DNA from 2 places in the Nonomuraea sp. NPDC050394 genome. Region 2 is predicted to be linked to the other one. Evidence: riboswitches for the same ligand, from Rfam matches in the RefSeq annotation. Region 2 holds a riboswitch; the other holds the start of a gene.
What was found. A riboswitch is a leader RNA that binds a small molecule or an ion and turns the genes downstream of it on or off. The one in region 2 is predicted to bind glycine.
Positions count from the first base shown of each region.

Region 1: another riboswitch for glycine. It lies ahead of gcvP (aminomethyl-transferring glycine dehydrogenase); the one in region 2 lies ahead of gcvT (glycine cleavage system aminomethyltransferase GcvT).

Region 1 is NZ_JBITIO010000002.1:193,367-196,761, forward strand. It holds gene gcvP (aminomethyl-transferring glycine dehydrogenase) at 1-1,430, opposite strand, end outside; glycine riboswitch at 1,583-1,677, opposite strand; gene ACIBKY_RS09125 (MerR family transcriptional regulator) at 1,737-2,354, opposite strand; gene ACIBKY_RS09130 (bifunctional nuclease family protein) at 2,502-2,972, opposite strand; gene ACIBKY_RS09135 (MerR family transcriptional regulator) at 3,059-3,395, opposite strand, start outside.
Region 2 is NZ_JBITIO010000001.1:1,470,577-1,473,971, reverse strand. It holds gene ACIBKY_RS07225 (cation:proton antiporter) at 11-1,444, shown strand; glycine riboswitch at 1,472-1,570, shown strand; gene gcvT (glycine cleavage system aminomethyltransferase GcvT) at 1,703-2,794, shown strand; gene gcvH (glycine cleavage system protein GcvH) at 2,843-3,232, shown strand; gene ACIBKY_RS07210 (L-serine ammonia-lyase) at 3,298-3,395, shown strand, end outside.

The DNA of each region.
Region 1 (3,395 bases), on a different contig from region 2:
AGGTAGCGCAGCATCGCGGTCTCGGAACGGTGGCTGTGGAAGACCGGGTGGGAGAGGTAGTCGTCCTCGCGGGCGAGCGAGGCGGGCAGCGCGTCGTCACCGGCCAGGTCGCTGAGCCCGGCGGAGACTCCGAAGGCGGCGGCGACCTGCTCCAGGTGGGCGAGCTCGGTCTTCTCGTCGCAGGAGACCGAGACGTGGTCGGCGTCGATCTTCCAGAGGTTGACGCCGCGGGCGGCGGCCTCGGCGACGACCTGCGCGGCCCTGCCGGGCACGCGGGCGGTCACGGTGTCGAAGAACTCGCCGTGCACGACCTCCACGCGGCCCGCGCGCAGCACCTCGGCGAGCGTCACGGCGTGGGCGTGGGTACGGCGGGCGATCCGCCGCAGTCCCTCGGGCCCGTGGTAGACCGCGTACATGCCGGCGATGACGGCCAGCAGCACCTGGGCGGTGCAGATGTTGGAGGTGGCCTTCTCCCGGCGGATGTGCTGCTCGCGGGTCTGCAGGGCCAGGCGGTAGGCGGGGGCGCCGTCGGCGTCCACGGAGACCCCGACCAGGCGGCCGGGCATCTGCCGCTGCAGCCCCTCGCGCACGGACATGTACGCGGCGTGCGGCCCGCCGAACCCGAACGGCACGCCGAAGCGCTGGGAGGAGCCGATCGCGATGTCGGCGCCGAGCGCGCCGGGCGCGGCGATGAGCGTGAGGGCGAGCAGGTCGGCGGCGGCGACCACGAGGGCGCCCGCGCCGTGCGCGCGCTCGGCCAGCGCGCGGAAGTCGCGCACCCGGCCGGATGCGCCCGGGTACTGCACCAGCACGCCGAAACACTCGGGCAGTTCGCCGTCGAGGTCGGCATGGACGAGCTCGATGCCCAGCGGCTCGGCGCGGGTGGCCAGCACGGCCTTGGTCTGCGGGAGGGCGTCGGCGTCGACGACGAACACGTGGCTCTTGGACTTGCCGGCCCGGCGGGCCAGGGTCATCGCCTCGGCGGCGGCCGTACCCTCGTCCAGGAGGGAGGCGCCGGCCACGTCGAGGCCGGTGAGGTCGGAGACGACCGTCTGGAAGTTGAGCAGCGCCTCGAGGCGGCCCTGCGAGATCTCGGGCTGGTAGGGCGTGTACGCGGTGTACCAGCCGGGGTTCTCCAGCAGGTTGCGGCGGATCACCGCGGGCGTGATCGTGTCGTGGTAGCCCAGGCCGATCATCGAGGTGAGCACGCGGTTGCGGCCGGCCAGCTCGCGCAGCTCGGCGATGACCTCGCTCTCGCTGGCCGCCGCGGGCAGCTTCAGCTGGTCCTTGGCCCTGATGGCCTCGGGCACCGCCACCGCCACCAGGTCGGCGACCGACTCGAAGCCGACGGCCTCCAGCATCCGCTGCTGCTCGTCGGCCGAGGGCCCGATGTGGCGGGTGGAGAACGGAGGTGCTGTCAGGTCGGTCATGAGGGTGCCCTCCCGAGGCGATGGAGACCGGCGCCGGGGCGCGGTGGCCGGGTCTCCCCCTCTGTCATGGGACCTGAGAGCTTCACCCCGCGGGCGGGGCTTGCACCGTCGGTGAGGCGCGCCTGGCTGGCGTGCCTGCTTTCCAGAGTTGCCTCACCCGAGCGGTACCGGTTGCCTGAGAGATTCCGGGGAGGGTTGCTCCTTCGGCGCCCCGACTCAGGGTCGGGGACTCTCCCGCACGGGGTCGTCAGCCTTCGGGACCTAGATTACTACGCCGGACCGCGTCAGGCGTTCCGGCACGCTCACCTATCCGATCTTGCGCGCGCGCCGCCGCTGCGCCAGCTCGTCCGCGGGGTGGTCGGCCGGGTCGTCACCGGCCGCGGCTCGTTCCCCCGGCAGCTCCGCGAGCGACCCCTCGACTTCCCGCCAGACTTTGCCCAGCGCGATCCCGAACACGCCCTGACCGCCCTGCAACAGGTCGATGACCTCGTCGGCGGAGGTGCACTCGTAGACGCTGACGCCGTCGCTCATGAGCGTGATCTGCGCGAGGTCGGCGACGCCTCGATCACGCAGATGCTGTACGGCGGTGCGGATCTGCTGGAGCGAGACCCCGGTGTCCAGCAGCCGCTTGACGACCTTGAGCACCAGGATGTCGCGGAAGCTGTACAGGCGCTGCGAGCCGGAGCCCTGGGCGGCCCTTATCGTGGGCTCGACCAGGCCGGTTCTGGCCCAGTAGTCCAGCTGCCTGTAGGTGATGCCGGCCGCCGAGCAGGCCGTCGGGCCCCGGTAGCCGATGTCACCCGGAAGTGTCGCGGGGGCGTCGTCGAAGAGCAGGCCCTGCTCTCCGGCACGCTGCCGCGCGCTCTCGCGCCGCACCGGATCTTCCTGGCCGGCCGTCTTTCCCTCGCCGCTGCTGACCGCCACGCGGACCTCCGGCTTTCTCTCATCCCGCGGCCTGATCTGGGGGTTCGCAACGCGCGACCACGGGTTTCACTTGCACCGTAGGACCGTGACCAAGCGCAGTCAACGATCCGGCTCGGCGCGTCGTGAAGCGTAAATGCACTGAAATACCTACCCCGCCCTGCCGAAGTCCTCGGGCGTGATCGTGTCAAGGAACTCCCTGAACTTCTCCACCTCGTCCTCCTGGTCGTCAGGGATGATCACACCGGCTTCCTGCACGACCTCCTCGCTGGCGAAGATCCGGGCACCGGTGCGCAGGGCGAGCGCGATGGAGTCGGACGGCCTGGCGCTCACTTCGACGCCGTTGGAGAAGACCAGATCGGCGAAGAAGATGCCGTCACGCAGCGCGACGATGTTGACCGCGCGCAGGCCGACGCCGAGCGCGCTGAGCACGTCGCGGAACAGGTCGTGCGTGAGGGGTCGCGGCGGCGGCTCCTCGGCCTGGGCCAGCGCGATGGCGGTCGCCTCGGTCATCCCAATCCAGATCGGCAGGAACCGCTCTCCGTGTGCCTCCTTGAGCAAGACGATCGGCTGATTTGTGGGCATTTCAACGCGAACGCCCACTACCTCCATCTGCAACACGGGCTGCTCCGTATCCGACACCTGACCGCTCTTATGCAATTCAACGTAACACCCGGCGGACACCTGGGGGCGCGCCGGTGGCCTCTTCATCGGCCCAGGACACTCCGCACGCCCGCGCGCAGCAGGGCCGCGTGCAAGTCAAGCAGAAGTGCGGACAGCTCCCTGCCCACCTCGTCGGCCTCCCCGATCGCGCCGGGTCTGCGGCGTTTGAGGATGGGTGCGACGGTCTGTTCCACCAGCCCCGCCTCACGCTCGGCCGCGGCCTTCACCGCCCGCAGGTGCCGGGCGTGCAGGCCGAATCTGGCCAGGGCGCCGACGCTGCGCGCCACCTGGAGCGCGTCCTCGTCGTAGCGGCGCGCGACGGGGGCCAGCAGGCCGTAGTCCTCCAGCTCGGTGAGCGTCTCCTCGCTCAGCCCCGCCGCC
Region 2 (3,395 bases):
GCCCGAGCTTTTGTCCAGCGACCTGGTGATCATCGCCGCGCTCGTCGCCGTCTCGATCGTGCTGGCCCGCTTTCTCAGCACCCGGTGGAGGCTGCCGCCCCTGCCGTTCCTGGTCCTGCTCGGCATGCTCGTGGGAGTCATGCCCTGGGTGCCGGTCGTCTCGATGGACCCGTACGTCGTGCTGACCGTGCTCATCCCGCCCCTGCTCTACCACCACGCCACCACGCGCAGCGCGCCCCGCGAGTCGCGCGCCGCCTGGCGGCCGATCATGTTCCTCGGCGTCGGGCTCACCCTCGCCACCGCCGGCGCCGTCACCCTCGTGGCCCATCTGCTGCTCCCGGGCCTGCCGTGGGGCGCCGCGCTGACCGTCGGCGCCGCCTTCGCGCCCACCCAGGCACTCGTCCTCGACCGGCTCGGCGCGCCGGAACGCGTGCTGACCGTGCTGCGCGGCGAGAGCCTGATCAACGAGGGCGTCGCGGTCGTGCTGCTCGCCATCGGCCTTGAGCAGCTCAAACGCCCCGAAACCGTCTCCGTGGCCGCGCTGCAACTGGCCGGGGCGATCACCGGCGGCGCGCTCGCGGGTCTCGCGCTGGGCTGGGTCGTCGTGCAGTTGCGCCGCCGCCTGGCCGACTCGGGGACGCTGATCGTGCTCTCGCTGGCCACGCCGTTCGTCGCCGAGATCAGCGCGAGCAAGCTCGGACTGTCCGGCCCGCTCGCCGTCACCGCCGCCGGCTTCTACGTCGGGGCGCGCGGCCGCCTCTTCCACACCCCCGCGCGGGCCACCGAGCGGATCACCTGGCAGGTGCTGACGTTCCTGCTCGGCGGGACACTCGCGGTCCTGCTCGGGCTCCAGCTGCGCGATCTGGGCGGCTCACACTCCGGGCTGCCGATCACGACGGTCCTGCTGGTCACCGCGGCACTGCTGGGCGCGACCTTGCTGGTACGGCTGGCGTTCGCGCTGGCCGTCGACCGGCGCGGCGTCCGGGCCCTCACGCTGGGCGGCACCCGCGGGGCCTCGACGCTGGCCATCGCGCTGGCCATGCCCGCGCTGCCCGCCCAGGACGCGTTGATCTTCGCGGCCGCCTCGGTGGTGCTGGTCAGCGGGTTCGCCCTGCTCACGTGCCGCGCCGCCGTACCGGACAGTGGGGGTGTGGCGGCGCCCGAGGAGGAGGCGCGGGCGCGGCAGGCGGCGGCCGCGGCGGCGATGCACAGGCTCGACCAGATCTCCCACCGTCTCGACACCGGCACGCTGTGGGCGCAGCGGCAGTTGCTCGCGGTCGAGGCGAACGCCGGCACCCCGCACGAACTGCGCGACGAGCTCGCCAGGGCGCAGCGCGAGACGCTCGGCCAGATGTACTCCGAAGGCCGCATCGGCGCCACAACCCTGCACAAGCTCACGGAAGAGATCGATTGGCGCGATCCACACGCGACAACACCCCCGTGACGGCACTAGGCTGGTTGGAGACACCGGTGAACCCGTGCGGGAGAGCGTTCTGACAATCCGGTCAGAGCCCCTGAAGGAGCAAGCCCTCCCCGCGAACCTCTCAAGGCAAAGGACCGCTCGGGCGAGGTGCCTCTGGAAAGCAGGCCTCCGGGCCTCGCCGAAGGTGAAAGTCCGGCAAAACCCGGGCGAAGCTCTCAGGCATCGATGACAGAGGGGGAGGATGCTGGCATCCGACCCTGCCCTGAGGTGCGAAGACCAATGTCCCGACCGACACCGCTGCGAGACGTTCACGAGAGTCTCGGCGCGACGCTGACCGACTTCGCCGGCTGGCTGATGCCGCTGCGCTACGGCAGCGAGTCCGCCGAGCACAACGCCGTGCGCACCGCCGCCGGACTGTTCGACCTCTCGCACATGGGCGAGATCTTCCTGACCGGTCCCCAGGCGGGCGAGGCACTCGACTACGCGCTCGTCGGCCACATCTCGGCGCTGGCGCCCGGACGGGCCCGCTACACCATGATCGTCGGGGAGGACGGCGGCGTCCTGGACGACCTGATCGTCTACCGGCTCGCCGACGAACGTTTCATGGTCGTGGCCAACGCCTCCAACTACCTCCTCGTGGCCCGCAAGCTGACCGCGCGCGCCGCCGGGTTCGACGCCGTCGTGGACGACCAGTCCGAGCAGTGGGCGCTCATCGCCGTGCAGGGTCCGCGCGCCCAGGAGATCCTCTCCTCGCTCACCGACGCCGACCTGCCGGGACTCAAGTACTACGCCGGGCTGCCCGGCGTCGTCGCCGGGGCCCAGGCGCTCATCGCCCGCACCGGCTACACCGGCGAGGACGGCTTCGAGCTGTTCGTCGCCAACGAGGACGCGGTGCCGTTGTGGCAGGAACTGGTCAAGGCGGGCGAGCCGTACGGGCTGATTCCGGCGGGACTGTCCTCGCGCGACACGCTGCGCCTCGAAGCCGGCATGCCGCTCTACGGCAACGAGCTGTCCACCGCGCTCACCCCGTTCGACGCGGGCCTGGGCCGAGTGGTGAAATTCGACAAGCCCGGCGACTTCGTCGGCAGGGCGGCGCTGGAGGCGGTCAAGGACGACCCGCCACGGCGGCGCCTGGTCGGACTGGTCGCGCACGGGCGCCGGGTCCCCCGCCACGGGTACCCGGTGACCAAGGACGGCGCCGTGGTCGGCGAGGTCACCAGCGGGGCCCCTTCCCAGACCCTGGGTAAGCCCATCGCGATGGCCTACGTGGACACTGGTGTCACCGAAGGCGTGGCCGTGGACATCCGGGGCAGCCAGGAGGGCATGGACCTCGTCGCATTGCCCTTCTACAAGCGCAGCGCCCGTCCGTGACGGGTGAGGATCGAAACTACAAGCGCAGTAACCAGCAGGAGGACGTAAGTGAGCAGCATCCCTGACGAGCTGAGCTACACCAAGGAGCACGAATGGGTGGCCGGTCTCGACGACGGCCGGACCCTGACCGTCGGCATCACGGCCTTCGCGGCCGAGGCCCTGGGTGACGTCGTCTTCGTGCAGCTTCCCGAGGCGGGCTCGAACGTCGAGGCCGGCGACTCCATCGGCGAGGTCGAGTCGACCAAGTCGGTGAGCGAGATCTACGCTCCGGTCGGCGGCGAGGTCACCGAGGTGAACCAGGCCGTCGTGGACGACCCGTCGCTGGTCAACAGCGACCCTTACGGCGACGGCTGGATGTTCCGGGTGCGCCTCGAAGGCGACCCGGAGGACCTCCTCTCGGCTGAGGAGTACGGAGCACTCACCTCCGGCGACTCCTGACCAACCGCCGGGGCCCGGCATGGGCCCCGGCACCGCCCTCCCCCCTGTTGCGGAAGGACGCATCAATGGCGATCAGCGTCTTCGACCTTTTCAAGATCGGCATCGGCCCGTCGAGCTCCCACACCGGCGGCCCGATGGCAGCCGCGCACAAGTTCGCCCGCGG